Regions from separate parts of the Streptomyces sp. NPDC005775 genome, predicted to be linked through region 1. Evidence: riboswitches for the same ligand, from Rfam matches in the RefSeq annotation. Region 1 holds a riboswitch; each other region holds the start of a gene.

Region 1 (7,110 bases):
CCCTCCTGCCCCTGATCGCGGTGGGTCTGCTCACCGCCCTCGGCTGCGCCCGCCCGCTCGCGGCGCTCGGACTCGGGGACGACGGAGCCCGCTCCCTGGGCCACCACCCGGGCCGGATCCGGCTCGTCGTGGCGGGGGCCGTCTCGCTGCTCGCAGGCTGCGCCGTCGCCGTGGCCGGGCCCATCGCCTTCCTCGGACTGTTCGCGCCCTACGCCGCCCGGGCGCTGGCCGGAGCCCGGATGGCCGCACAACTGGTCCTGTCCGCCCTGATCGCGGCCGACATCATGATCATCGCGGACGTCCTCGCTCGGATCGTCATCCGGCCCTGGGAGACCCCGGTCAGCGTGCTGCTCGCCTTCGTCGGCGGCCCCCTGCTGGTGTGGATCGCCCGCTCCTCCCGGCTGTCCACGGCGGGAGTCCCGGCATGACGGACGTGACCCCGCCCGACAGCGTCGTGCTCCGCACCGGAACGCTGTCCTGGCTCCTCCCGCGGCGCAGCGCGCTCGCCGCCGCACTGCTGCTCCCGCTGCTCGCCGTCCTCATCACTTTGGGAGTCATGGCGAGTTCGACCGGCATGAGCCTGTCGCAGACCCTCTCGGGACTGCTCGGAACCGGCGATGCCGGCACCGTCATGATCGTGCGGGACTTCCGGCTGCCCCGCGTCTTCACCGGCCTGCTGGTCGGCGCCGCCCTCGGCATCGCGGGCTGTCTCACCCAGACCCTGGCGGGCAACCGGCTCGCCACGCCGGACCTGGTCGGTGTCAACGAGGGCGCCACCGCTGCCGTCGTCGCCGCCGCCGCGGGCTCCGCCACCGGCATGGTCGGCAACTGGTGGCTCGGTCCGATCGGTGCCGTGGGCGCGGCTGTCGTGGTCGTCCTGTGCGCCGGGGGAGCGGGCAGCGCGGGCTACCGACTGCTGGTGGCCGGGATCGGCGTCTCCACCTTCATCGGCGCCGTGAGCGACCTCATCATGTCGCGCGAGAACGACAACACGGCAGGCGGCGTGTTCCTCTGGGCCGTCGGCAGCCTCAACGGCCGCGACTGGGACGCCGGCATGCCACTGGCCGTGGCCCTGCTGTTCCTCGTCCCGCTCTCACTGGCGGCCGGCCACCGCCTTCAACTGCTGCGCTTCGGCGACGAGGTGGCGAGCTCCCTCGGAGTCGACCTGCGGCGGGTGCGTACCGTCGCGCTGGGCCTGGCCGTGCTGCTGGCCGGTACGGCCGTCGGGGTCGGCGGCCCCATCGCCTTCGTGGCGCTCGCTGCCCCGATCCTCGCCCAGCGGCTGACCGGTCCCACCCGCGTCCCGGTCACCGGCTCGGCGCTGACCGGAGCCGCGCTGATCGCCGCGGCCGACGCGATCGGACGTGTCGCCGCTCCGGTCGAACTGCCCGTCGGGGTCGTCACCAGCGTCCTCGGCGGCCCCTTCCTCCTGTGGGTACTGCTGCGGCCCGACCTGGCCGCCGGAAAAGCGTGAACCGTCATGACCGAGAAAGCGAGCCGCACATGACCGAGAACCCGACCGGTACGAAGGCGGGCCTCGAAGTCCGTGGCCTGCACGCCGGATACCCCGGCCGTCCCGTCGTCGAGAACGTCGACCTCACCGTCCCCGCCGGGCAGGTGGTCGCGATCGTCGGCCCCAACGGCTGCGGGAAGTCGACCCTGCTGCGGACCGTCGCCCGGCTCCACCGCCCCGAGTCCGGCACGGTCCTGATCGGCGGCACGGACATCTGGGAGACCGGCCGGCGCAGGGCCGCCCACCATGTCGCCCTGCTGCCCCAGTCGCCGCGCGCCCCCGAGGCGGTCACCGTCGCCGGTCTGGTGCGCTACGGCCGCAGCCCGCACCAGGGGCTGCTGCGCCAGTGGTCGCGCGAGGACGAGCAGGCGGTACGCGAGGCGCTCGCCGCCACCGGCACCACCGCACTGGCGGGGGAGCGCCTCGACCGGTTGTCCGGCGGTCAGCGCCAGCGCTGCTGGCTCGCGATGGTGCTGGCCCAGCAGACCCCGGTCGTCCTGCTGGACGAACCGACCAGCGCCCTCGACCTCGGGCATGCCGTCGAGGTCCTGGAGCTCGTGCGCGAGGTCGCGGCCACCGGCCGCACCGTCGTCATGGTCCAGCACGACCTCGCCGCCGCCGCCCGGTACGCCGACCTGCTCGTCGCCATGAAGGCCGGCCGCGTCATCGCCCGCGGCGCCCCTCGCGAGACGGTCGACGAGGCCCTGGTGAAGGAGCTGTACGCGCTCGACGCGGACATCCTGTCCGCCCCGGGCGACGGTTCTCCGGTCGTGGTGGCGCGCAGCCGTGCCGCCGTCACCACGCAGCCTTCAGCCGTTTCGTAATGTCCAAATAGAGTAATTTGTCGCATTAATTACAAGCGCAGGACGAGGGCTGCGCTCCTTCGGGTCACGCGTCCTTGAAACCGTCAAAACGCCCCTTTCGGACACAGTGGCCAGCGTCACGTTTCCCGGCCCGGACGCGGAACCGGAAGGGCCGGTTCCCAGATGTCCCAAGAAAGTCGGCCCGCGCCGATGTGACCGGTGTCGCACATTTCCTTTGATTGATCTTGCGCGTCAATTGTGATCACGAATTCCGGGCTTGTTTCGCTCTGCCTTTCTCGCTTACGGTCACCGTCAATCCGGATGGAACGCCGAATCCTGCCGCCGTCCGGTAACCCGACACCACTCACGTACGGCAGGAGCGGGGGACCCAGGTTTGCCGCCGGTCCGGAAATCCGGAGCGGCTAGGGGTGAAGTCGCCATGTGCGACCGGACATCTCCAGTCCGAACCCGACAGCTCACCTCGCAGGCGGCGGAGAGGAAAAGCGCCATGCCCATCAAGGGTCACCACCGTCGTTTCAAGTCCAGCACCCTGACGCGCGGTTTCATCGCCGTGAGCGCGGGCGGAGCCGTTCTCGCGCTCCCCCTGCTGACTGCCGGATCGGCTTCCGCCGCCCCGGTCAAGTCGGTCGTCGCGGAAAAGACCGCAGCGCCGACTTCCGTGGCCGGCAAGGAAATTGCCGCACAGAAGGCCGAGTCCACCACCTATTCCGTGGTCTCCGGCGATTCGCTTTCCAAGATCGCCCGGGGGCATTCCCTCAGTGGCGGCTGGGAGCAGCTGTACAAGGACAACCGGAACGTGGTCGGCGGCAACCCCGACCTGATTCACCCGGGCCTGAAGCTGACCATCGGCGCCAAGTCCACGGCCGCCGCCCCCAAGGCCGCGACCAAGAGCGAATTCAAGGCGGAGAACACGTCCGGCAGCGCCTCGCAGCCGTCGGCAGACCGGGCCGAGAGCACCGACCGCGCCGACCGCTCCCAGCGGACGACCGTGACGCCCGTCGCGGAGGAGACCGCCTCGACCGCCCCCGCGCAGACCGCGACGGCGTACACCGACGACCTCGACGGCTGGATCAAGGAGTCGCTCGCCGTCATGGCCGAGCACGGCATCCCCGGCAGCTACGACAGCATCCACCGCAACATCCTGCGCGAGTCCTCGGGCAACCCGCAGATCGTCAACAACTGGGACTCGAACGCCGTCGCGGGCACCCCGTCCATGGGGCTCCTCCAGGTCATCCAGCCCACGTTCGACGCCTTCCACGTGCCCGGCACCTCGCTGGACATCCTGGACCCCGTCGCCAACATCACCGCCGCGTGCAACTACGCCGCCGCCACGTACGGCTCGATCGACAACGTCTTCGGGGCGTACTGACCCCACCGCGGTCCCGCCGCGCGGGGAGCCGTGAACAGGGGTGGAAGGGAGCTGACCCGCTCCCTTCCACCCCTGTTGTCATGCCACGCGGGCCCTGCCCCGCACGGGCCGGCTCCTCCCGGTCCCGGACCCGCGTACTGCGGACGCGAGGTCATCGCCGGCCCACTCCCAACCCGGTGCGCGATGGCACTATGAACCTTTCATCCCGCGCGCTACCCTCCGCCGCATGATTTCCACGGTGGTCTGGGGTACCGGCAATGTCGGCCGCGCGGCCATCCGCGCGGTCGAGGCCCATCCGGCCCTGAAACTCGCGCACGTACTCGTCCACGACCCCGCGAAAGTGGGCCGCGACGCGGGCGCCCTCGCCGGGCTGGACCGCGATCTGGGCGTCACCGCGACCGACGACGTCGACGCGGTGCTCGCCACCGCCCCGCGCGCCGTCGTGTACGCGGCCTCCGGCGACATCCGCCCCGATGAGGCCCTGGCCGACATCACCAGGGCCGTGGCAGGGGGCGCCGTCGTCGTCACCCCCGCCCTGTACGCGCTCTACGACCAGCGGAGCGCCCCGGCCGAGCTGCGCGAACCGGTGCTCGCCGCCGTCACCGGTGGCGGCGGCTCGCTCTTCGTCTCCGGCGTCGACCCCGGCTGGGGCAACGACGTCCTGCCCCTGCTCATCAGCGGACTCGGCACCACGATCGACGCGATCCGCTGCCAGGAGATCTTCGACTACTCCACGTACGACCAGCCCGATTCGGTCCGCCACCTCATCGGCATGGGGCACCCCATGGAGTACGAACCCCTCATGCTCGCGGCCTCCGTCCCGACCATGGTGTGGGGTGGGCAGATACGCCTGATGGCCCGGGCCCTGGGCGTGGAGCTGGACGACATCCGCGAGACCATGTCCCGCCGGGCGCTCGAGACGACCGTCACCACCAGGACGATGGGCGCGTTCGAGGCCGGCACCCAGGGCGCGGTCCGCTTCGAGGTCCAGGGCATCGTCGAGGGCGAGCCCCGCATCGTCATCGAGCACATCACCCGTATCCATCCGTTGTGTGCCCCGGACTGGCCGTCGCCGCCCGACGGCGCCGGTGCCCACCGGGTGATCATCGAGGGGCGCCCACGCATCGAGGTCACCGTCGAGGCCACCGACGAGGGCGAGAACCGCTCGGCGGGCGGCAACGCCACCGCGGTCGGCCGGCTGGTGAACGCCATCGACTGGCTGGTGGAGGCGGAACCCGGACTCTACGACGCGCTCGACGTCCCCCTGCGCCCCGCAGCCGGCCGACTCGGAAGGAAGCAGTCATGATCATCGACATCCCCGAGGGCCAGGAGCCGATCGGCTACGTATGGGGCGACATGGTCCCCGGCATCGGCATGGCCGCCGCCGGCTTCTCGCTGTCGGTGTACGAGCACACGACGCTCGGGCTCCGCGAGTTCGAGGCGGCCAGGCTGCGCATCGCGCAGATCAACGGCTGTCTCTTCTGCCTGGACTGGCGCACCGAACGCGACGGTCACAAGGTCGAGGAGGAGTTCGCCGCGGCGGTGAGCGACTGGCGCACCACCGGCGCCTTCGACGACCGGACCCGGCTGGCGGCCGAGTACGCCGAGCGGTACGCCCTGGACCACCACGGCCTGGACGACGCGTTCTGGGCCCGGATGACCGCGCACTACAGCCAGCACGAGATCGTCGAGCTGAGCATGAGCATCGGCTCCTGGCTGGCGTTCGGCCGGCTCAACCACGTGCTGGGACTCGACGCCGTGTGCGTGCTGCCGGGGCACTGAACGCGCCGCCCGACGGGGCCCGGTCGCTGCGCGCGTCCAGTAGGAGGCCTGCCCGCCGCCTCCTACTGGAAGGTTCGCTCCTTCGGCCAGCGCCGTCACAGGTCGGTGGCGATGATCTTCTCGATGTTCCGTTCGGCGAGGGCCGTGATGGTGACGAACGGATTGACGCTGGTGTTGCCGGGGATCAGCGAGCCGTCGATGACGTACAGGCCCGTATAGCCGTGAAGACGGCCGTAGTTGTCGGTGGCCCTGTCGAGGACCGCGCCGCCGAGCGGGTGGTAGGTGAGGTGGTCCCCCCAGATCTTGTGGACACCGAACAGGTCGGTCCGGTAGATCGTCCCCTCCTTGGCGTTGATCTTGTCGAAGATCGTTTTCGCCATGTCGATGGAGGGCTGCTTCCAGGCCGTCTGCCAGTCCAGGTCGACCTTGCCCGTGGCGGCGTTCCAGGAGAACCGTGCGCGGTGCGGGTTCTTCGTGATCGACAGGTAGAACGAGGCGAAGGTCTCGATCCCGGTCGGCAGTGGTGCGACTTCGGCGAAAGCACCCCCGGCGTCCCAGTTGTCGATGCCCCCGCACGGGATGCTCGACTGGACCGCGCCGGTCGGGTCCCACAGGTGGTTGGCGCGGCCGCACATGACGTTGCCGTTGTCGCCCCAGCCCCTGCCGACCTCGTCGCTCAGACCGGGCAGCGCGCCCGTGGCCTTCAGCCGGGTCAGCAGCTTGCTGGTGCCGACGCTGCCCGCGGCGAAGAACACCTTGTCCGCGGTGACGGTCTTGGCGGCCACGACGCTCCCGTCGGTGCGGAGTTCGTCGATGGCGACCGTATAGCCGCCGCCCGGCGCGGGGGCGACGGACGTCACCTGGTGCAACGCCGAGACGGTGATGTTGCCCGTCGCCGCGGCCTGGGCGAGGTAGGTCTTCTGCAGCGACTTCTTGCCGTAGTTGTTGCCGTAGAGGATCTCACCGGCCAATGCCGACTTGGGTACGGTGCCGGCCGCCTCCTTCTCCATGTAGTCCCAGTCGTACACGTCGGGCACGAAGACGAACGGGAAGCCGGAGCGCTGGGCGTGCTTGCGACCGACGCGGGCGTACTGATAGCAGTCCACGCTGTCGAACCACGCCGGGTCGACCGTGCCGACCCCGAGGCCGGCGTTGGCGCGCGGGTAGTAGGTGCGGTACATCTCGTCCGCGTCCACCGACGGGAGGACGGCACCGAAGTTCTCACGCCTGGGCGTGACCGCCATACCGCCATTGACCAGGGATCCGCCGCCGACGCCGCGCCCCTGGTACACCGTGATGCCGCTGAAGTCCTCGGCGTCCAGGATGCCGGTGTAGCGGGGGATCGCCCGGTCGATGGGGAAGCCGAGGAAGTTGCTGAGGGGCTGCTTGCTCTTCGTGCGGAGCCAGTACGAACGGCCGTCGGGCTTGGTCGTGTTCGCGAAGATCTTGCCGTCCGCCCCGGGAGTGTCCCAGGCCATCCCCATCTCGACGAGATGGACGTGGACACCCGCGCGGGCGAGGCGCAGGGCGGCGACCGAGCCTCCGTAGCCGGTGCCGATCACCAGGACGGGGACATGGTCCCCACTGCCGATCACGGCGGCCGCCGCGGAGGTCCGGGCCTG
Region 2 (7,110 bases), on a different contig from region 1:
GATCGGGGTAGGCGTGATGCGGACTCTGCTCCGGAGAGGGCTGCATGGGCAAAGCGTACGACTCCGGCAGCGGTCGCGTGGGGCCCGGGGCCGGGGCAGTCTGAGGGTGGCCGGGCGACGGTGCGGCGCGGGTGGTAAGCGGTCCGCGGGTCGGCCGGGAGCATCGCGCACTGCATGAGAGACTGGTCTAGACAACCATTGATTCGTGAAGGGCAGAACCATGGCTGAGCGCCGCGTCAACGTCGGTTGGGCCGAGGGCCTGCACGCCCGCCCCGCTTCCATCTTCGTCCGTGCCGCCACGGCTTCCGGCATCCCGGTGACCATCGCCAAGGCCGACGGCAACCCGGTGAACGCGGCCTCCATGCTCGCGGTGCTCGGTCTCGGCGCGCAGGGCGGCGAGGAGATCGTGCTCGCCTCCGAGGCCGACAACGCCGAAGCCGCTCTGGACCGTCTGTCCAAGCTCGTCGCCGAGGGGCTCGACGAGCTTCCGGAGACCGTCTGACCCGGACAGGTCACACACGCGGGAATTCCTGCGAAAGAGCCGCGGCACCCCCGACCGGGAGCCGCGGCTCTTTTGTTCAGATTTGTTCAGCAAAGAGGCGTGGACCGCCGAAGAGCCTCACCGGGCGAATTCGGGCAGCGGAAACAAAGGCCGCAGGGAATGCCTGTTCTTTGTATACGGCACAATTGTTAATGTCGGCCGCTCGGGGTGTTTACGGCATGTTGCGAAGTCCTCACCCGGTCGGGGCGGGCCGCTGCGGTGTCCGGCCGGCCGGGGCGGCGCGGACGGTACGCGGCAGTGGCCCGCTCCGCGTGCTGGGCGGTCAGGGCCCTCGCCCTCTCCGCGTCACCGCGCGCCACGGCGTCGACGATGGCTCCGTGCTCGGCCCAGGAGTCGGCCGGACGGGCCGGGTGCTCGATCGCGAACATCCAGGCGGTCTTGTGCCGTAGTTGGGTGAGCAGCGCGATCAGGCCGGGGCTGCCGGAGGACTGGGCCAGCGTCTCGTGGAACCAGACGCCCAGGGAGCGCAGGTCCTCGCCCTCTCCCCGGCGGGCACGCTCCTGGCCGAGCCTGACCAGGCCGCGGAGCACCTTCAGGTGCGCGTCCGTACGGCGATGGGCCGCGCGCGCCGCGCCCAGCGGCTCCAGCAGCATCCGGACCTCCAGGAGGTCGGCGGCCTCCTGCTCGGTGGGCTCGGCGACGCAGGCTCCGGCGTGTCTGCGGGTGACCACGAAGCCCTCGGACTCCAGGGTGCGCAATGCTTCCCGTACCGGCACGCGGGACACCCCGTAACGGCGTGCGAGCACCTCCTCGGTGAGTCGGCTGCCACGCTCGAAGACACCCGAGACGATGTCTTCACGGATTGCCGTGCATACCGAATGCGCCGGAATGCGCATGTCCGAACCTCCGCCTTAATCCCCGCGAAACACGGCCGATCGACGCCTGTCCTGCGACTCTATTGCAATGCGGTCGCATTTCCGACGGCGGGTGGAAATTCATGAATATCTTTTGGCATCCGGCCGTTCGGGCACGGCCCGTGCGGACCGTCCCGGAACGCGGACACGACGAAGGCCCCGGCGTGAGCCGGGGCCTTCACCGAGAAGTCTTCGTCCCGGTCAGACCGAGACGCCATGGGCGCGCAGGTAGGCGACCGGGTCCATGTCGGAGCCGTACGAGGGGGTGGTGCGGGCCTCGAAGTGGAGGTGCGGGCCGGTCGAGTTGCCGGTCGAGCCGGAGAGACCAATCTGCTCGCCGCCGCCGACGCTCTGGCCGACGGTCACACCGATCGAGGAGAGGTGGCCGTACTGGGTGTACGTGCCGTCCGTCATCCGCAGCACGATGTTGTTGCCGTACGCCCCGCCCCAGCCGGCTTCGACGACCGTACCGGCGCCCACGGCGACGACGGAACTGCCGGACGCGGCGTGGAAGTCGATGCCGGAGTGGCTGCCGGAGGACCACATGGAGCCGCTGGACTGGTAGCCCGTGCTCACGTAGGAACCGGCGACGGGGAGCTGGAAGGAGCCGAGCCGGGTGCGCTCGGCGGAGCGGGCGGCGCGGGTGGCGCTCTCGCGGGCCTCCTCGGCGCGGGCGGCGGCCTTCGCCTTCGCGGCGGCCTTGGCCTTGGCGGCCGCCTTCGCCTTGGCCTCCGCCTTCTTCGCCTCGGCCTTCTTCTTGGCTTCGGCCTTCTTCTCCGCAACGTCGGCCTGGTGCTGCTGGGCGTCCGCCTGTGCGTCGATCCGCTCGGCCAGGGTGCCTTCGATGGCGATGATCTGAGTGAGGCCGGTGTCGCTGACGGCGGGGGTCTCGGTGTCCGCGGCGAGGGCCGGGGAAGCCAGTCCTCCGATGACGCCGGTGGTGGCCAGAGTCGCGATGCCGACGGCCTTCGCGCCGGTGCGCGTCAGACGGCTCGGGGCACGGTGCTTCCCGGTGGCACGGGTGAACGCCATGAAGTGGCTGGTCCTTTCCTTCCTTCTCGCCTACCGGGTTAGCTGACGGGTTCGGAGCAGGAAGGTCTCCTACGGATCCCCCGGCCTCGCACGAGGCTCAGGCATCCGATTCACCCCAGGGACTACGTGGGTCCCCGGCTCCCCTGGCTCGCGCCTGACGGGGACTCGGCGATGACTGCCCGGTACGTCACGGATGCGGCATACGAGTGACGGACAGCCGAGCCGACGCTAGACGGGGGCACTTCCCGCCACCAAACGGACAGGCCGTTTTGTAGCGCATCCCACAGGGCAGACGGGCAACCTCTCCCACAAAGCAGACAAACCGGAAGGTCCTGACGGAGACCGCTCCGCCAGGACCTTCCGGTGACCCATCCGTTTGCCCGGGTATCGGGTGAAGTGACCGCTCGGCTCAGCCGGTCACGACCGACACCTCACCGATACCGAGCGCCCGGACGGGGTCGGCGATCCGCGCGGCGTCCCCGACCAGGACCGTGACCAGCCGGTCCTCCGGGAAGGCGTTGACGACGGCCGCCGTCGCCTCCACCGTGCCGGTGTCGGCGAGGCGGGCGTAGAGATGCGCCTGGTAGTCGTCCGGGAGGTGCTGCTCGACCTGGTCGGCGAGGGTGCCCGCGACGGAGGCCGCCGTCTCGAACTTCAGCGGGGCCACACCCACGAGGTTCTGCACGGCCGTCTCGCGCTCGGCGTCCGTCAGCCCTTCGGCCGCGAGCGTCCGCAGGACCTTCCACAGGTCCTCCAGCGCCGGGCCGGTGGACTCCGTGTCCACGGAACCGCTGATGGCGAGCATCGCGGCGCCCGTCGCCCCGGAGGCGGAGTCCGGGGCCGAGGAGCGCAGCACCTGGGCGAAGGCCCGCACGCCGTACGTGTAGCCCTTCTCCTCGCGCAGTACCCGGTCGAGCCGGGAGGTGAGCGTGCCGCCCAGGCAGTAGGTGCCGAGCACCTGGGCCGGCCAGACGCTGTCGTGCCGGTCGGCGCCGATGCGTCCGATCAGCAGCTGCGTCTGCACCGCGCCGGGACGGTCCACGATGACCACCCGGCCCGTGTCGTCGGCGGTGATCGGCGGGACGGGGCGGGGCTCGGCGGTGTTGCCCGACCAGTCACCGAGGGTGTCGGCGAGCAGCGCGTCCAGGTCGATGCCGGTGAGGTCCCCGACGACCACGGCGGTCGCGGTGGACGGGCGGACGTGGGCGTCGTAGAAGGCGCGCACGGCCGCGGAGTCGATCCGGGCCACGGTCTCCTCGGTGCCCTGCCGGGGGCGCGACATGCGGGCCGTGGCCGGGAAGAGCTCCTTGGAGAGCTGCTTGGCGGCACGGCGGGCCGGGTTGGCCTGCTCGTGCGGGATCTCGTCCAGCCGGTTGCCCACCAGCCGCTCGATCTCGCTGTCGCTGAAGGCCGGGGCCCGCAGCGCCTCGGCGACCAGGCCGAGCGCCTTGGCCAGCCGGGAGACGGGGACCTCCAGGGAGACCCGGACACCGGGATGGTCGGCATGGGCGTCCAGGGTGGCGCCGCAGCGCTCCAGTTCGGCCGCGAACTCCTCGGCGCTCCGCTTGTCGGTGCCCTCGGACAGGGCACGCGACATGATCGTGGCGACCCCGTCCAGGCCCTCGGGCTCGGCGTCCAGCGGCGCGGCGAGGAAGATCTCGACGGCGACGACCTGCTGGCCCGGGCGGTGGCAGCGCAGCACCGTGAGGCCGTTGGGCAGGGAGCCGCGCTCGGGTGCGGGGAAGGCCCAGGGCCTGGCCGTGCCAGGGGCGGGCTGCGGGTGGTACTCCATGGAAACTCCAGTCGCGGCAGCGTCGGTCACTTGTCCGCTCCTTCGGGCGCGTCGGTGTCGGTGGAGGCGTCCGCTTCCGCCTCTTCGGCGGACTCCGCCGGTTCGACGGGCTCGTAGACCAGCACCGCCCGGTTGTCGGGCCGCAGCTGGGCCCGGGCGGCCGCCTTGACCTCCTCCGCGGTCACGTCGAGCACGCGGTGCACGGCGGTCAGGGCGAGCTGCGGGTCACCGAACAGCACGGCGAACCGGCACAGTTCGTCGGCGCGGCCCGAGACGGTGCCGAGACGGTCCAGCCACTCGCGCTCCAACTGGGCCTGGGCGCGCTCCATTTCCTCGGGCGTGGGGCCCTCCTCGGCGAACCGGGACAGCTCCTCGTCGACCGCGGTCTCGATCTGCGCCACCTCGACACCACCGGACGTCTTGACGTCCAGCCAGCCGAGCGAGGGCGCGCCCGCGAGCCGCAGCAGCCCGAATCCGGCCGCGACGGCCGTCCGGTCGCGGCGGACCAGGCGGTTGTGCAGCCGGGACGACTCGCCGCCGCCCAGAACGGTCAGCGCGAGATCCGCGGCGTCGCACTCGCGGGTACCGTCGTGCGGCAGCCGGTAGGCGGCCATCAGCGCGCGCGCCGGCACCTCCTCACGGACCTCCTCGCGCAACTGGCCGCCGATGACCTCGGGCAGCGCGCCGTCGCGCGGCGGCTGCTTGCCGTCGTGCGAGGGGATGGTGCCGAAGTACTTCTCGATCCAGGCGAGCGTCTGGTCGGGATCGATGTCGCCGACGACGGAGAGCACCGCGTTGTTGGGCGCGTAGTACGTCCGGAAGAACGTCCGCGCGTCCTCGAGTGTCGCGGCGTCCAGGTCGGCCATCGAGCCGATCGGGGTGTGGTGGTACGGGTGGCCCTCCGGGTAGGCGAGAGCCGTCAGCTTCTCGAAGGCGGTGCCGTACGGGACGTTGTCGTAGCGCTGGCGGCGTTCGTTCTTGACGACGTCGCGCTGGTTCTCCATGGACTCCTCGTCGAGCGCGGCGAGCAGCGAGCCCATCCGGTCCGCCTCGAGCCACAGCGCGAGCTCCAGCTGGTGCGTCGGCATCGTCTCGAAGTAGTTGGTCCGCTCGAAGCTGGTGGTCCCGTTGAGGGAGCCGCCGGCGCCCTGCACCAGCTCGAAGTGTCCGTTCCCCTTGACCTGGCCGGAGCCCTGGAACATCAGGTGCTCGAAGAGGTGAGCCAGGCCGGTGCGTCCCTTGACCTCGTGGCGCGAACCGACGTCGTACCAGAGGCACACCGCGGCGACCGGGGTCAGATGGTCCTCGGAGAGCACCACGCGCAGGCCGTTGGCCAGACGGTGCTCGGTCGCTGTCAAGCCGCCGGAGCCGGCCTGGGCTGTGGCCGTGTGACCCATGGGCATGTACGTCCCTTCGATCGCGATACTGGTTTTACTGCGAGACCTGCCACTGTAAGCAAGCGCACCGACACCTGGCGAAGTTCCCGTGCCGCGAAAGTTCGCGGGAAAGAGGGTTCCGACCCCTTCGGGACGGGTGGAGAACGCCCTTTGGGACGGGTCGAGGTCCGCGTTGTCAGTGGGGCGGTCCACAATGGTGCGCGTCAGAACCTGAGGTTGCCCGAACAGAATCCGTGAAGGAGTCGCAGCAGCGATGGCCCGCCGCAGCACGAAGACCCCGCCGCCGGTCGACTTCGAGGAGAAGATCCTCGACATCGACGTCGTCGACGAAATGCAGGGCTCCTTCCTCGAGTACGCGTACTCGGTGATCTACTCACGGGCCCTTCCGGACGCCCGTGACGGCATGAAGCCGGTGCACCGCCGCATCGTGTACCAGATGAACGAGATGGGCCTGCGCCCGGACCGCGGCTTCGTGAAGTGCGCCCGCGTGGTCGGCGAGGTCATGGGCAAGCTGCACCCGCACGGCGACGCGTCGATCTACGACGCGCTGGTGCGGATGGCGCAGCCGTTTTCCATGCGGCTCCCCCTCGTCGACGGGCACGGGAACTTCGGCTCGCTCGGCAACGACGACCCGCCCGCCGCCATGCGGTACACCGAGTGCCGGATGGCCGACGCGACGTCGCTGATGACGGAGTCGATCGACGAGGAAACCGTCGCCTTCCAGTCGAACTACGACGGCCAGGAGCAGGAGCCGGTCGTTCTCCCGGCTGCCTATCCGAACCTCCTGGTCAACGGCACGACCGGGATCGCGGTCGGCATGGCGACCAACATGCCGCCGCACAACCTGGGCGAGGTCATCGCCGCCGCCCGGCATCTGATCAAGCATCCGGGCGCGGACCTGGAGACCCTGATGCGGTTCGTCCCCGGTCCCGACCTGCCGACCGGCGGGCGGATCGTGGGCCTGGGCGGCATCAAGGACGCCTACACGGGCGGCCGCGGCTCGTTCAAGATCCGCGCCACCGTGGCCGTGGAGAACGTCACTCCGCGCCGCAAGGGCCTGGTCGTCACAGAACTGCCCTTCACCGTCGGCCCGGAGAAGGTGATCGCCAAGATCAAGGACCTGGTCTCGGCGAAGAAGCTCCAGGGCATCGCCGACGTCAAGGACCTCACCGACCGCTCGCACGGGCTGCGTCTGGTCATCGAGATCAAGAACGGCTTCGTCCCCGAGGCCGTGCTGGAGCAGCTCTACAAGCTGACGCCGATGGAGGAGTCCTTCGGCATCAACAACGTGGCCCTGGTCGACGGACAGCCGCTCACGCTGGGCCTCAAGGAACTCCTGGAGGTCTACCTCGACCACCGCTTCGACGTGGTGCGCCGGCGCAGCGAGTTCCGCCGGACCAAGCGCCGCAACCGGCTGCACCTGGTCGAGGGCCTCCTGGTCGCCCTGATCGACATCGACGAGGTCATCCGCCT
Region 3 (7,110 bases), on a different contig from region 1:
GCAGAGGAGACGGGGTGGAAGCCGCCCGCCGTAGAATCAGGGCATTGTGTCTGAGCCCATGAACCCCTCCCCCGCGACGCCCGGCGACGCCGCGCCCGGAGCCGACCAGTCCGACGCCGCGCCCGGAGCCGAGCGGTCCGACGCCGCGCCCGCCACCGCCGGAATCCCGGACGACCTGCGCGCCGCCGCCCTGGACCGTGCGCGCAGGCTGCGCCAGGAGCCCCGTTTCCCCGGCGGCCCCGCGGCCGACCCGGCCGGTTCGCACCACGAACGCCGGATCCGCAGTTTCCAGCCGCGCCGCAGCCGGGTCACACCCGGCCAGCAGGATGCGCTGGAGCGGCTCTGGCCCAAGTGGGGCCTGGACATCGACGGGCTGCGCGTCCTGGATCTGCCGGAGCTGTTCGACGGGCTCCCGGTGGTTCTGGAGATCGGCTTCGGCATGGGCGAGGCCACCGCGCAGATGGCCGCCGACGACCCGGGCACCGGCATCCTCGCCGTCGACGTGCACACCCCGGGGCAGGGCAACCTGTTGGGTCTCGCGGACCGCAACGGCGTGTCCAACATCAGGGTCGCCAACGGTGACGCGATCATCCTGCTGCGCGAGATGCTGGAGCCGGACTCCCTGGACGGGCTGCGGGTGTACTTCCCCGACCCGTGGCCCAAGTCGCGCCACCACAAGCGCCGGCTGATCCAGCCGGAGTTCCTCGACCTCGCGGCGCAGCGCCTGAAGCCCGGCGCGGTCCTGCACTGCGCGACCGACTGGGAGCCGTACGCCGAGCAGATGCTGGAGGTGCTGACCGCTCACCCCCGCTTCGAGAACACGGCGGCGGACGGCGGCTACGCGCCACGGCCGGCGTTCCGGCCACTGACCCGGTTCGAGGGGCAGGGCCTGGACAAGGGCCACGTGGTGCACGACCTGCTCTTCGCCCGCCACTGAAGGGCCCTGGAACGCCCCCGACCGGCCCCCGGCCGACCTCCGGGCGGTCCTCGGCGGGCCTGTGAACAGCTCCTGGGCGGTCTTCCGTCGAACCCCGTCGATCCGGGTGCGGTCCATGCGCCATGGCCGTTGTCAGTGCCGCTCGTTAGGGTCGTGGGGTGTCCGACGGGTCTGTTCAGCAGCAGCGGCATTCGCAGCCGGCCGTACCGGTGCTCGAGGAGCATCTGGTCGGCGAGGCCCTGTCTGCCGTGCCGGACCGGGGCCAGTGGCGTTACCGTCCGCGCCGCGTCGGGATGCTGTGGCGGAGCAGGACGCTCCGCGTCGTCGCCGTCTTCACCGTGCTGGCGCTCTGCGGTCTGGTGATCCTCGCCCTGGTCCGTGACCAGACGGGGACGCAGGGGTTCCTCGTGGGGCTGGGTCTGGCCGTGCTGCCGGTCCCGGTGCTGATGACGGCGTTCCGCTGGCTCGACCGCGTCGAGCCGGGCCCATGGCGCACCATGCTGTTCGCCTTCGCCTGGGGAGCCTGCGCGGCAGCCCTGGTCGCGATCCTCGCGAATTCCTTCGCGACGCGGTGGATCGCCACCGCCACGGCCGACCCGGGCAGCGCGGACACGCTGGGCGCCACGGTCATAGCGCCCGTCGTGGAGGAGAGCGCCAAGGCCGCGGCCGTACTGCTCATCTTCCTGTTCCGCAGACGGGACTTCGGCGGGATCGTGGACGGCGTGGTCGTCGCCGGTTTCACCGCGACGGGGTTCGCCTTCACCGAGAACATCCTCTATCTGGGCAATGCCTTCGGCGAGGACCAGCAGCTGAACTCGGGGTTCGCCTCCGTGACCGTGGCGACGTTCTTCGTCCGGGCGGTGATGTCGCCGTTCGCCCATCCGCTCTTCACCGTGCTGACCGGCATCGGTTTCGGCATCGCGGCGAGCAGTGCCCGCCACCAGCGGGTCCGGCGCCTCGCGCTTCCGCTGCTGGGCCTGCTCCTCGCGATGGGCATGCACGCCCTGTGGAACGGGTCGTCCTCGTTCGGCCCGTACGGTTTCTACGCCGTGTACGGGGCCTTCATGGTCCCGGCCTTCGGGCTGGTGACCTGGCTGGCGATCTGGGCCCGCCGACGCGAGCTGCGTACCCTTGGCGTCGAGCTGCCGGCGTACGCCGCGGCCGGCTGGCTGTCCCCCGCCGAGCCCCTCGCCCTCTCCTCGATGCGGGCCCGCGGCATGGCCCGGGACATCGCACGCCAATGCGCGGCGGCAGCGGCCACGGGCGGCCCGTTCAGCAGGCCCCGAGGCCCCGCGAACCACCCGGCATACGCTCCCGCGCACGCTCGCCACGCTGCCCACGCCCACCCCCACATATCCGCGGCGACGCGGAAGGAGGTGAAGGCGCGGGGCAGGCAGGCGGCACGGACGGTCGCCGAGTACGAGTCGTTCGCGACCTCGCTGGCTTTTCTGCGCCGACAGGCCCGCCGCGGCACGGCGGGCCCGGACTTCGCCGAACGCGAGCGGGAGTTGCTGCACCACCTGTGGCAGCGCAGGGAGACCGCCGGCCCCGCGCTGGCGCACGCGGCGCAGGCCACGGGCCGTTTGCGCCCCCGGTTCACGCCGGCGGCGCACCAGCCGTACCCGCACCCCGCGCACCCGTACGCCGGTCAGCCCTACAGCGCGCCGCCGTACAGCGCACCCACGTACACGCACGCGCCGTACGCGAACGCGCCCTACACGCACGCGCCTGACAACCGGCCCCGGCCCCCCTACACGAACCCGCCGGGGTAAACCGGGCGCGCGGCTCAGGCGGAAGCCTCGGTGAGGGCCGCCAGCTCCTGGTCCGTGAGCCGCAGACCGGCGACGGCCACCAGCGCGGGAAGCTGCTCGACGGTACGGGCGGAGGCGATCGGCGCGACGACGGTCGGCCGCGCGGCCAGCCACGCCAGCGCCACGGTCGCGACCTCCGCATCCCGCTCCTGGGCCACCCTGTCGAGCGCGGCAAGCACCTTCCGGCCGCGCTCCGACTCCAGGTGCGTGCCCGCGCTGCCGGCCCGGGCGCTCTCCACGGCCGTACCCGGGCGGTACTTGCCGGTGAGGAACCCGGAGGCGAGGGCGTAGTACGGGACGGCCGCGAGCCCGGCGTCGGCGGCGGTGTCCTGGAGCTCGCCCTCGTACGTGTCCCGGGAGACGAGGTTGTAGTGCGGCTGCAGGGCCACGTAACGGGCGAGCCCTTCGCGCTCCGAGAAGTCCAGCGAGGCGCGCAGCCGCTGCGGGCTGATGTTGGAAGCGGCGATCTCGCGGACCTTGCCCTCCTTCACCAGCTGGTCGAGGGCGGTGATGATCTCCTCGACCGGGACCGTCTCGTCGTCGAAGTGCGTGTAATACAGATCGATGTGGTCGGTGTCGAGCCGGCGCAGCGACTCCTCGGCGGCGGCCTTGATGGTGGGGGCGGAGAGCCCCTTGTACGCGGGGTGGGCGCCGGCCTTGGTGGCCACGACGATGTCGGAGCGGTTGCCGCGCGCGGCGAGCCACTTGCCGATGAGGGTCTCGGACTCGCCGCCCTCGTTGCCGGGGACCCAGGCCGAGTAGGCGTCGGCGGTGTCGACGAAGTTGCCGCCGGCCGCCACGTAGGCGTCGAGGACGGCGAAGGACTGTGCCTCGTCGGCGGTCCAGCCGAAGACGTTGCCCCCGAGGGCGAGGGGGAAGACCTGAAGGCTCGACGAGCCGAGCTTGCGGAGAGAAGTCATGGGGGAATAACCGCTTCCACCGGCTCCACTATTCCGTGGCCCGTACATCTGAACGGCCGCGACGTACGAACGGGCGCCGCGTACGGACGGCCGCGACGTAGGAACGAGCGCCGCGTACGGACGGCCGCGACGTAGGAACGAGCGCCGCGTACAGACGGGCGGGCACGTACGGACGGCCGCGACGTACCAACGGGAACAGACCGGCAGCCCTGACGTCGGGGGGTGAGCGTCAGGGCTGCCGGGGTTTCAGGGGCCGGGAATCCGGCGGGGGAACGGTCTCAGACCGTGAGGCCCCGGGCGCGCAGCCAGGCCATCGGGTCGATGCCGGTGCCGTCCGCGGTGTGGACCTCCAGGTGGAGGTGCGGTCCGGTCACGTTGCCGGTCGCGCCGACGCGTCCGATGGTGTCACCGGTGGTGACCTTCTGGCCGATGCTGACATCCATCGAGGACTGGTGGCAGAACCACAGTTCCGTGCCGTCCTCCAGCTCCAGGACCGTGCGGTAGCCGTAGGAACCCGAGTAGCCGGCCGACTTGACCGTGCCGCTGTGGATCGCCTTGATCGGCGTACCCGTCGGCGCCGCGAAGTCGAGGCCCGTGTGGTAGCCGGAGGACCACATCGATCCGGCTTCGCCGAAGGTCGAAGTGATCGTGTACGAGGAGGTGGGGATGGCGTAGCTGGCGGCGAGCTTGGCGAGGCGCAGTGCCTCCGCCTTCTTCGCCGCCTCCTCCGCCGCCTTCTTCTTCTCTGCGGCGATCTTGGCCTCGGCGGCGTCCTGCTGCTTCTTCGCCTCGGCGGCCGCCTTCTCGGCGGCGGCCGTCTCCGCTGCCGCCTTGACCTCGGCGTCGGCCGCGTCCTGCTGCTGCTCGGCCTGCTGGAGGATGCGGGCGCGGAGCGCCTCACCCGCGTCGGTGGAGCCCTGCTCGGCCTCGGCGGTGGTGATGCCGGCGGTCGTCAGCGGGGCTGAGGCAACCACGGCCTCCTGGGCCTCGGCCTCGGACCCGCCCGAGAACAGTGCGCCGACGCCGGGGAGGGACTTGGCGTCGGGAAGGTTGTCCGCGATGGAATCGGGAAGGGAGATGGAGACCGGCGGCTTGCTCTGGGCGGTGGCCATGCCACCCGCACCGACGGCCGCGATGACGCCGACGCCGAGGACGGTGGAGCTACGGGCCAGACCATTGCGCTGCTTGGCGACGCGGTGCTTGCCGCGGACGGGGCGGACGGACTCCTCGGTGGGGTTCCATTCCTCCCAGGCCCGCTCGGGCCCGGTCTCGTCGGCGCGGAAGTCGTTGCCGAAGTCGCTGCCCCGATCGGTCCCGTAGTCGGTCGCGTAGTCGGCCCCGTACTCCGTACCGAAAGCGGTGGCGGGCCGGGTCGCGAAGTCATCGACGTACTCGGACCCGAACCGGGAGGGAGCTTCGGGGGCAGGCTTGTTGGACGCCACGGGGGCGCACTCCTTTCCTTCCTTCTCGCCTACCGGGTTAGCTGACGGGTTCGGAGCAGGAAGGTCTCCTACGGGTGCCTCCGTCTCACGAACAAGACAGAGATGCCCGATTCACCCCATGTAGGTGGTTCCCCGGTTCCCTTGCGGAATTCGGCGCTCGCGCACGGTGCCGCCACTGACGGCGGCTGGGACAACCGCGCTGCGTTATCGAACGTTAATAGACACCGGGGTCCGATTCCAAGCCGTTCCCACTGATCGTTCACGTCTTTGGCCTGGACTTTACGGGACACAACCGGGTGGAATCGGGCGAGTTGATCGCCCCTCATCCGGTACCCATTTTCTGACGTTGCGTCAATCGTTATGCGGAGGGGTGCCCTTCGATTACGGACGGTGGCATCGGCGTCAACCGCTCGTTCCCGGCCCGCTCCGGCGCCGGGCTCACCCGCCGCCGCCCCCGAGTCCGACGATCTTCACGGTTCTGCGCCGGTCCGGCTGCCCCTCGGCGGGACGGGCGACCGCGAGGAGCGCCATGTCGTCCGTCGACTCGCCCCCCGTGTGCAGGCGCACGTCATCGGTCAGCGCGGAGAGGAGCTCCTCCGGCCCCGGGAAGATCCGCCCCCGCAACCGCTCGGCAGGGTCGTAGAAAACCCCTCCGGCGTCGCGGGCCTCGGAGAGGCCGTCCGTGTAGAGGAGGAGCGTCGCGCCGGCGGGCAGGTCCCACTCGTCCGCCCGGTCCGGCCACACCCCCAGGTCCATCCCCAGCGGCAGCGCGGGCAGCGACGGCCCGAGCACCTCCAGCGCCCCGTCCGAGTGCAGCAGCAACGGGTCCGGGTGGCCGCGGTTGACGATCCGCACCCTGGACTCACCCGGCGGAATCTCCGCGAGCACGGCGGTGACGAAGCCCTCGACCGCGTCGAGGCCGCCACGCCGGCTCGACTCCCGCGCCAGTGCGCGCTCCAGTCGCCGCGCCACATCCTCCAGGGTCTCCGCCTCCTCGGCGGCCTCCCGGAAGGCACCGATGACCACCGCCACCGCCTCGACGGCGTCCAGCCCCTTGCCCCGCACGTCCCCGACCACCAGCCGCACGCCCCGCGGGGTGTCCGTAACCGAGAACAGGTCACCGCCGACGAACTCGTCCGCCTGGGCCGCCTCGTACCGGGCCGCCACATGCAGCCCGCCGATCCGCTCGGACGGGGTCGGCAGCACGGCCCGCATGGCCGTCTCCGCGATGACGCGTGCCGAGGCCAGTTGCTCGTTGCTCCGGCGCACCACCCCGTTGATCACGACGGCGAGCACGGAGACGGTGAGGACGGTGAGCAGTTCGATGACGGGCACGACCTGGAACAGGGTGCCGCTGTAGGCCCGCAGCCCCACGACGGCCAGCAGCGCGGCGACACCTGTACCGATGGTGGCGGCCAGCGAGAAGAACGGAGCGGCGATCAGCGGAGCCGCCGCGTACAAGGGGATGGCAGTGAACTTCGGTGGGCTCACGGCATCGAACAGCACACCCCCGACGATCATCACGGCAGGGAGCGCCCGGACGAACCGGCGGGTCCGCACACCCCCGGCGCGCCTTCGCCGCCGCTTCTCCCGCTTCCCCACCTGCTGGTCTCCTGCCCGGCGCATCCACGGCCGCGGACGGTACCGCGCACCACCCCCCAGACTTACCGGAGCAGGGATCGCGATGCGACTCCTCGTCGGCCAATGGGGGTACGCGTACGCGCTGTGCGGCTCGCACCGAGCGACCCGGCGGGCCGACGGCGTAAAACGAATCAGGCCCGGCACGCTGTATGCATGCCGGGCCTGATTCTTCAGTAGCGGGGACAGGATTTGAACCTGCGACCTCTGGGTTATGAGCCCAGCGAGCTACCGAGCTGCTCCACCCCGCGTCGGTAAACACAACTCTACGGCATGTTCGAGGCACTCAAGACCACCCGGCGCGTACGCCCGCGCGCACGTCCCGGCAGCCGGGGTCTGCTCGACCGCGCAGCGCCCACATG
Region 4 (7,110 bases), on a different contig from region 1:
GCCGACCTCGGCAACGGCTACTACGGCGGACTGCAGTTCTCCCAGGAGGTGTGGAAGTCGTACGGCGGCGAGTCGTACGCCGAGCGCGCGGACCTCGCCAGCCGCTCGCAGCAGATCGCCGTCGCGGAGAAGGTCCTGGACGACCAGGGGCCGAAGGCGTGGCCGAGCTGTGCGGTCATCTCGGGGCTGGCCGTGGACACCGGTCTGCCGGGTGTGGATCCGGGCAGCACGCCGTCCGCCGACCCCGCCGGGAGCGCGGACCCGTCCGCGAGTGCCGATCCCTCGGGGGACGCCACCGCGTCGGACGACGCGTCACCGGAGGCGCCGGCCGCGCCGGCAGACGGGTCGAAGGGTGAGGGCGAGAAGCCGGACGCCTCCGCGTCCCCGTCGGCCACGTCCTCCGCGACCGCCTCCACCGAGCCCGCGGACGAAGCCTCCGATGCCGGGGAGGGCCCCTCCGGCGGTCAGCAGAAGGCCGGCAAGCACCGCGGTACGCCGGCCCCCGAGGGGGCCCGGGAGAGCGGCCGCGTCAGTGACCGGGACGCGGGGCGGCATGCCTCGCGAGGTGACGGTGACGCACGCGACACCGAAATTCCGGCTGCTGACGGCACGTACACCGTTCGCTCGGGCGACAACCTCTGGGCGATTGCTGACGCACAGAAGCTGACCGGTGGGTGGGCGGCCCTGTACGAGGCGAACAAGGCGGAGGTGGGTTCCGACCCGGACCTCATCCTGCCTGGCCAGAGCCTCGATCTGGGCGTGGGGGCCGAATGAGTGCGGTCTGATCATTAGCTGAAAATACCTCGAAATTTGGGGTAGTTAAGAGGCCTATGTCCCACTTTTGACCAAGTGAGACATGGGTCTCTTTGCGTGAACTGGCGTGTCTTGTCCGGGAGGTCCCGTCGCATCCGTCCCCACCTGCGCAAACAGGGGTCCCTGGGGTGCAAGTAAGGGCTGTTTATGCGGTATGTCTATCTTTGGATATGCGGGTTGAGTGTGTTTACGGTCGGAACCGCTCGCACCGCGGGCCCCGTCGATCGTCACGCCGAATCCTGCCGTCGGTCGAAGGGAACAGACGCGTAAAGCGCCGTAGGCAGGAGCGGGGGACCCAGGTAAGCGCCGGGCTCGATCGTCACAGGACGCATCAGGACCGGCTTGGGGTGAAGTCGAGCGCTAGGACGCACGACCGGGCAACTCACTTGGCCCGAACCCGACAGCTCACCTCGCAGGCGTCGGTGAGGAGAAGTCTCGATGCTGCTCAACAGCAAGGGCAACAAGCACCGTCGCCCGTCCAAGGCCGTCCGTATCGCCACGCTCGCCGGTGTCGCCGGTGCCGCCATCGCCGTGCCCCTGATGGGTGCGACCGGCGCGTCCGCCGCCTCCGTCTCCACGTGGGACGCCGTCGCCCAGTGCGAGTCCGGTGGCAACTGGTCCATCAACACCGGCAACGGCTACTACGGCGGTCTGCAGTTCTCGCAGTCCAGCTGGGCGGCCGCCGGCGGTACGCAGTACGCGGCCCGCGCCGACCTGGCCACCAAGTCGCAGCAGATCGCTGTCGCCGAGAAGCTCCTCGACATGCAGGGCCCGGGCGCCTGGTCCTGTGCCGGTGCCGGCAACCTGAGCAACGACGGTGTCGACCCGGGTGTCGACACCGGCTCCTCCGCCGCCAAGACGGAGACCGCCCCGAAGCAGGAGGCGCCGGCCCAGAAGGCCGAGCCGAAGAAGGCCGAGCGCAGCGAGGCCCCCGCCACGAACCGCTCGGACCGCGCCGCCGCTCCGAAGAAGACCGTCACCACCCCGACCGGCAAGAAGGTCGCCAAGGGTGACGGCGAGTACAAGGTCGTCACCGGCGACTCCCTGAGCGAGATCGCCGCCGCCCACAAGGTCAAGGGTGGCTGGGAGCAGCTCTACAAGCTGAACAAGGACATCGTCACGGACGCCGACCTGATCTACCCGGGTCAGCAGCTCCACCTGACGAAGTAGTCGCGATCCCTCCTCGCTGAACTCTCCGGCCGCCCCGGCCCGGTGCGCACCTTCCCCCCGTGCGTACTGGTCCGGGGCCCCGGTGTGTGGGGGAGGTGCGGCGGCCGGTTTCGGCGGTGAGCGTTCAACTGTTGTAGTTACTAGCCAGTAAAATTCTGGCCGTTTGCCCCGCTGTGCCTGCCCTTGGGTCCTTTTTCGTCCCAGGGGACGGGCGGTCGGCCGGTTGGGGCGGCCCGGCCGGTTAGGCTCTTGGCGCAAGGCCAAAGCGACCCTGCACCACCAGCGTCACATCCCAGAAGGAGATGCCTCGTGCCGTCCATCGACGTCGTCGTAGCCAGGGAAATCCTCGACTCCCGCGGAAACCCCACGGTCGAGGTCGAGGTCGGCCTCGACGACGGCAGCACGGGCCGTGCTGCCGTGCCGTCCGGCGCCTCCACCGGCGCGTTCGAGGCCATTGAGCTTCGCGACGGCGACCCCAACCGCTACCACGGCAAGGGCGTCGAGAAGGCCGTCCTCGCCGTGATCGAGCAGATCGGCCCGGAGCTCGTCGGTTACGACGCGACCGAGCAGCGGCTGATCGACCAGGCGATGTTCGACCTGGACGCCACGGAGAACAAGGGCTCGCTCGGCGCCAACGCCATCCTCGGCGTCTCGCTCGCCGTGGCCCACGCCGCGTCCGAGGCCTCGGACCTGCCGCTGTTCCGCTACCTCGGTGGCCCGAACGCGCACCTGCTGCCCGTCCCGATGATGAACATCCTCAACGGTGGGTCGCACGCCGACTCCAACGTGGACATCCAGGAGTTCATGATCGCGCCGATCGGTGCGGAGTCCTTCTCGGAGGCCCTGCGCTGGGGCGCCGAGGTCTACCACACGCTGAAGAAGGTCCTGAAGACCAAGGGCCTGTCGACCGGTCTCGGTGACGAGGGCGGCTTCGCGCCGAACCTGGAGTCGAACCGCGCCGCCCTGGACCTCATCGTCGAGGCCATCAAGGAAGCCGGCTACGCCCCGGGCAAGGACATCGCGCTGGCGCTCGACGTGGCCGCCTCGGAGTTCTACAAGGACGGTAAGTACGAGTTCGAGGGCAAGTCCCGCTCGGCCGCCGAGATGACCGAGTACTACGAGGAGCTCGTCTCCGCGTACCCGCTGGTCTCCATCGAGGACCCGCTGTACGAGGACGACTGGGCCGGCTGGAAGGTCATCACCGACAAGATCGGCGCCAAGGTGCAGATCGTCGGCGACGACCTCTTCGTCACCAACCCGGAGCGTCTGGCCCGTGGCATCGAGGAGGGCTCCGCCAACGCCCTGCTCGTCAAGGTCAACCAGATCGGTTCGCTGACCGAGACGCTGGACGCCGTCGAGCTGGCCCAGCGCAACGGCTTCAAGTGCATGATGTCGCACCGCTCCGGCGAGACCGAGGACGTCACCATCGCCGACCTCGCGGTCGCCGTGAACTGCGGCCAGATCAAGACCGGCGCCCCGGCCCGCTCGGACCGTGTCGCCAAGTACAACCAGCTGCTGCGCATCGAGGAGATCCTCGACGACGCGGCGGTGTACGCGGGCCGCTCGGCGTTCCCGCGCTTCAAGGGCTGACACACAGGCCCGGCAAAGCCCGGCGGGGTCAAGTGCCCCGGCCTCCGTCCGTCCCCGCACTCGGTCCCGTACCGTGTGCGGGGACGGACGTGCGTAATGGGGAGGCGGAGACATGGCCGCGAAGGACCGGGACCGGTTCTCCACCGCGACCCGGCTGCGGTTGCTCGGTGAGCAGACCGCGGCCCGCGTCTACCGTTCCCAGAACCGCCGGCAGGCCCGCCGCTCCCGGCTCACCGGCCGGGCCGCGTTCCTGGCCCTGATCGTCTGTTCGCTGATCGTCGCCCTCGCGTACCCGATGCGGCAGTACGTGTCACAGCGCGACGAGATCGCCGACCAGGAGCGGATGGCGCAGGAGGCCGAGGCCCGCACCGAGGAGCTGCGCGACGAGAAGGCGCGGCTCCAGGACGACGCGTACGTCAAGCGGCTGGCCCGCGAGCACCTGCACTACCTTCTTCCCGGGGAGACCGGCTACACCGTGGTCGACCCCGACGCGGTCAAGGAGCGCGACGGGAAGCCGGAGGATACCGACCGGCCCTGGCACTCCAACCTGTGGGACGGCGTCGACAGCGCCGACCGCGGCTGAGCCGTATCCCCTTCACCTCTGCAGAACCGTGGTTCGAGCAGTCCGATCAGATCCCTAGGCAGGCATGGAAACGCCCCCTCCCCAGACCGAGTCCACCGCGCCCACCGACGCGGACATCGCCGCTTTCCAGCAGCAGCTGGGGCGCCCGCCGCGCGGGCTGCGCGCGATCGCGCACCGCTGCCCGTGCGGCAACCCGGACGTGGTCGAGACCCAGCCCCGGCTGGAGGACGGCACGCCGTTCCCGACGACGTTCTACCTGACGTGCCCGCGTGCGGCCTCCGCGATCGGCACGCTGGAGGCGAACGGGGTCATGAAGGAGATGACCGAGCGCCTCGCCACGGACCCCGAGCTGGCCGCGGCCTACCGGGCCGCGCACGAGGACTACATCGCGCGGCGTGACGCGATCGAGGTGCTGGAGGGCTTCCCGAGCGCGGGCGGCATGCCGGACCGGGTGAAGTGTCTGCACGTGCTCGTCGGGCACTCGCTGGCCGCGGGCCCCGGGGTGAACCCGCTCGGGGACGAGGCGATCGCGATGCTGCCGGAGTGGTGGCGCAAGGGGCCGTGCGTTTCGCCGTGCGGCGCGCCGGACGAGGGCTGACCGTCCGTACCCGGGGCTCCGCCCCCGGTTCCCGCTCCTCGATCGCCGGAGGGGCTTGGATGGGGGCTCTGCCCTCGGACCCCGCTCGCTGGATTCTGGAGTATTCATGACACGCGTGGCAGCCATCGACTGCGGTACCAATTCGATCCGTCTGCTCGTCGCGGACGCCGACCCCGTCACCGGGGAGCTCGTCGAGCTCGACCGGCGCATGGAGATCGTCCGGCTGGGGCAGGGCGTCGACCGGACCGGGCGGCTCGCCCCCGAGGCGCTGGAGCGGACCTTCGCCGCCTGCCGGCAGTACGCGGCGGTGATCGAGGAGCACGGCGCGGAGCGGGTCCGTTTCGTCGCCACCTCCGCCTCCCGGGACGCGGAGAACAGGGCCGACTTCGTCCGGGGCGTGCTGGACATCCTGGGCGTCGAGCCCGAGGTGATCACCGGCGACCAGGAGGCCGAGTTCTCCTTCGACGGGGCCACGAAGGAGCTCGCCGGGCGCGACGACCTCGCGAAGCCGTACCTCGTCGTGGACATCGGCGGCGGGTCCACCGAGTTCGTCGTCGGCGACGACCGGGTGCGGGCCGCCCGCTCCGTGGACATCGGCTGTGTCCGGATGACCGAGCGCCACCTCACGCGGGACGGTGTCGTCAGCGATCCGCCGGCGCCGGCCGCGATCGACGCGATCCGGGCCGACGTCGACGCCGCCCTGGACCTTGCCGAGGAAACGGTTCCCCTCACCTCGGCGGCCACGCTCGTCGGTCTCGCCGGGACGGTCACGACCATGGCCGCCATCGCGCTGGGGCTCGAGGAGTACGACTCCGAGGCGATCCACCACTCCCGGATCTCCCTGGAGCAGGTCCGGGAGATCACCGGACGCCTCCTGGCCTCCACCCACGCCGAGCGAGCGGCGATCGGTGCGATGCACCCCGGCCGGGTCGATGTGATCGCCTCCGGGGCGCTGATCCTGCTGGCCCTGATGGAGCGGACCGGGGCGCGGGAGGTCGTCGTCAGCGAGCACGACATCCTCGACGGCATCGCCTTCTACGCGGCCCGTTAGAGCGGGTCGGCAGAGGCCCGCGAACCCTGCTCATCGGCACTCCGGCCTGCACTTCTGAGCTGCTCCGAACCGCCCTCCGGGCGGCTTCGGGGACACGCCGCGACGAAGTTCGTGAACTTCTTCACAAGGAATTGGGCCCTCTGGGCCGGACTTCTGCGCCGAACGGGCCCGCAGGGGGGTGCGCGGGGCCGCACGTGTCGCATACGGGCGGGTTCCGGGCGCGTTGCGGGAGTGTGAATTCGAGGCCTGGTCCACCCTGCTCGGCGGCTCAAGGGCCAGCTCACAAGCGGTGAACAACGTTCGCCAAAGTGTCGTGGTTCCCCTGCGGGGCCATGACCTGGGTCACGTGGGCGGCGAAGTGTAGCAGAGGGTGGCGCATACCTTGTGAAGGGGCTCACGAGCGTGCCCCCCGAGGGGGGTGGATACTCGATGGCATGAGCACCACGGAGCGTCCCAGGATCCTCGTAGTAGGCGGTGGGTACGTAGGCCTGTACGCAGCTCGGCGCATTCTGAAGAAGATGCGCTACGGCGAGGCGACCGTCACGGTCGTCGACCCCCGGTCGTACATGACCTACCAGCCCTTCCTCCCCGAAGCTGCTGCCGGCAGCATCTCGCCTCGGCATGTCGTCGTCCCGCTGCGACGCGTGCTGCCCAAGGCCGAGGTCCTCACCGGCCGCGTCACGACCATCGACCAGGACCGCAAGGTCGCCACGGTTGCGCCGCTCGTCGGCGAGGCCTACGAGCTGCCCTTCGACTACCTGGTCATCGCGATGGGCGCCGTCTCCCGTACCTTCCCGATCCCCGGCCTGGCCGAACAGGGCATCGGTATGAAGGGCATCGAGGAGGCCATCGGCCTGCGCAACCACGTTCTCGAGCAGCTGGACAAGGCCGACTCGACGACCGATGAGGACGTCCGTCGCCGGGCGCTCACCTTCGTCTTCGTGGGCGGCGGCTTCGCCGGTGCGGAGACCATCGGCGAGGTCGAGGACATGGCCCGCGACGCGGCGAAGTACTACACGAACGTGAAGCGCGAGGACATGCGCTTCATCCTCGTCGACGCCGCCGACAAGATCCTTCCCGAGGTCGGCCCGAAGCTGGGCACCTGGGGCCGGGAGCACCTGGAGTCCCGTGGTGTCGAGGTCTTCCTCTCGACCTCCATGGACTCCTGCGTCGACGGTCACGTGGTGCTGAAGAACGGCCTGGAGGTCGACTCCAACACCATCGTGTGGACCGCCGGTGTGAAGCCGAACCCGGCGCTGGCCCGCTTCGGTCTGCCGCTCGGCCCGCGTGGCCACGTGGACACCT

The links. A riboswitch is a leader RNA that binds a small molecule or an ion and turns the genes downstream of it on or off. The one in region 1 is predicted to bind cyclic di-AMP.
Region 2: it holds a riboswitch for cyclic di-AMP, as region 1 does, so the genes downstream of both, ACFYPA_RS32560 (M23 family metallopeptidase) here and ACFYPA_RS21050 (transglycosylase SLT domain-containing protein) in region 1, are expected to answer to the same signal.
Region 3: it holds a riboswitch for cyclic di-AMP, as region 1 does, so the genes downstream of both, ACFYPA_RS19665 (M23 family metallopeptidase) here and ACFYPA_RS21050 (transglycosylase SLT domain-containing protein) in region 1, are expected to answer to the same signal.
Region 4: it holds a riboswitch for cyclic di-AMP, as region 1 does, so the genes downstream of both, ACFYPA_RS30080 (transglycosylase family protein) here and ACFYPA_RS21050 (transglycosylase SLT domain-containing protein) in region 1, are expected to answer to the same signal.

What each region holds. Positions count from the first base shown of each region.
Region 1 is NZ_JBIAIU010000009.1:9,404-16,513, reverse strand. It holds gene ACFYPA_RS21065 (iron ABC transporter permease) at 1-428, shown strand, start outside; gene ACFYPA_RS21060 (FecCD family ABC transporter permease) at 425-1,474, shown strand; gene ACFYPA_RS21055 (ABC transporter ATP-binding protein) at 1,504-2,337, shown strand; cyclic di-AMP (ydaO/yuaA leader) riboswitch at 2,634-2,819, shown strand; gene ACFYPA_RS21050 (transglycosylase SLT domain-containing protein) at 2,825-3,706, shown strand; gene ACFYPA_RS21045 (dihydrodipicolinate reductase) at 3,933-5,012, shown strand; gene ACFYPA_RS21040 (carboxymuconolactone decarboxylase family protein) at 5,009-5,488, shown strand; gene ACFYPA_RS21035 (GMC oxidoreductase) at 5,584-7,110, opposite strand, start outside.
Region 2 is NZ_JBIAIU010000018.1:24,137-31,246, reverse strand. It holds gene ACFYPA_RS32575 (GNAT family N-acetyltransferase) at 1-46, opposite strand, end outside; gene ACFYPA_RS32570 (HPr family phosphocarrier protein) at 221-502, shown strand; gene ACFYPA_RS32565 (GntR family transcriptional regulator) at 691-1,398, opposite strand; gene ACFYPA_RS32560 (M23 family metallopeptidase) at 1,618-2,448, opposite strand; cyclic di-AMP (ydaO/yuaA leader) riboswitch at 2,461-2,629, opposite strand; gene ACFYPA_RS32555 (pitrilysin family protein) at 2,858-4,240, opposite strand; gene ACFYPA_RS32550 (pitrilysin family protein) at 4,267-5,643, opposite strand; gene ACFYPA_RS32545 (DNA topoisomerase IV subunit A) at 5,891-7,110, shown strand, end outside.
Region 3 is NZ_JBIAIU010000008.1:19,395-26,504, forward strand. It holds gene lhgO (L-2-hydroxyglutarate oxidase) at 1-54, shown strand, start outside; gene trmB (tRNA (guanosine(46)-N7)-methyltransferase TrmB) at 59-937, shown strand; gene ACFYPA_RS19655 (PrsW family glutamic-type intramembrane protease) at 1,096-2,709, shown strand; gene ACFYPA_RS19660 (aldo/keto reductase) at 2,724-3,668, opposite strand; gene ACFYPA_RS19665 (M23 family metallopeptidase) at 3,947-5,110, opposite strand; cyclic di-AMP (ydaO/yuaA leader) riboswitch at 5,122-5,276, opposite strand; gene ACFYPA_RS19670 (PP2C family protein-serine/threonine phosphatase) at 5,549-6,736, opposite strand; tRNA gene ACFYPA_RS19675 (tRNA-Met) at 6,926-6,999, opposite strand.
Region 4 is NZ_JBIAIU010000015.1:144,467-151,576, forward strand. It holds gene ACFYPA_RS30075 (transglycosylase family protein) at 1-774, shown strand, start outside; cyclic di-AMP (ydaO/yuaA leader) riboswitch at 1,076-1,247, shown strand; gene ACFYPA_RS30080 (transglycosylase family protein) at 1,252-1,983, shown strand; gene eno (phosphopyruvate hydratase) at 2,293-3,573, shown strand; gene ACFYPA_RS30090 (septum formation initiator family protein) at 3,686-4,156, shown strand; gene ACFYPA_RS30095 (DUF501 domain-containing protein) at 4,221-4,754, shown strand; gene ACFYPA_RS30100 (Ppx/GppA phosphatase family protein) at 4,861-5,805, shown strand; gene ACFYPA_RS30105 (NAD(P)/FAD-dependent oxidoreductase) at 6,240-7,110, shown strand, end outside.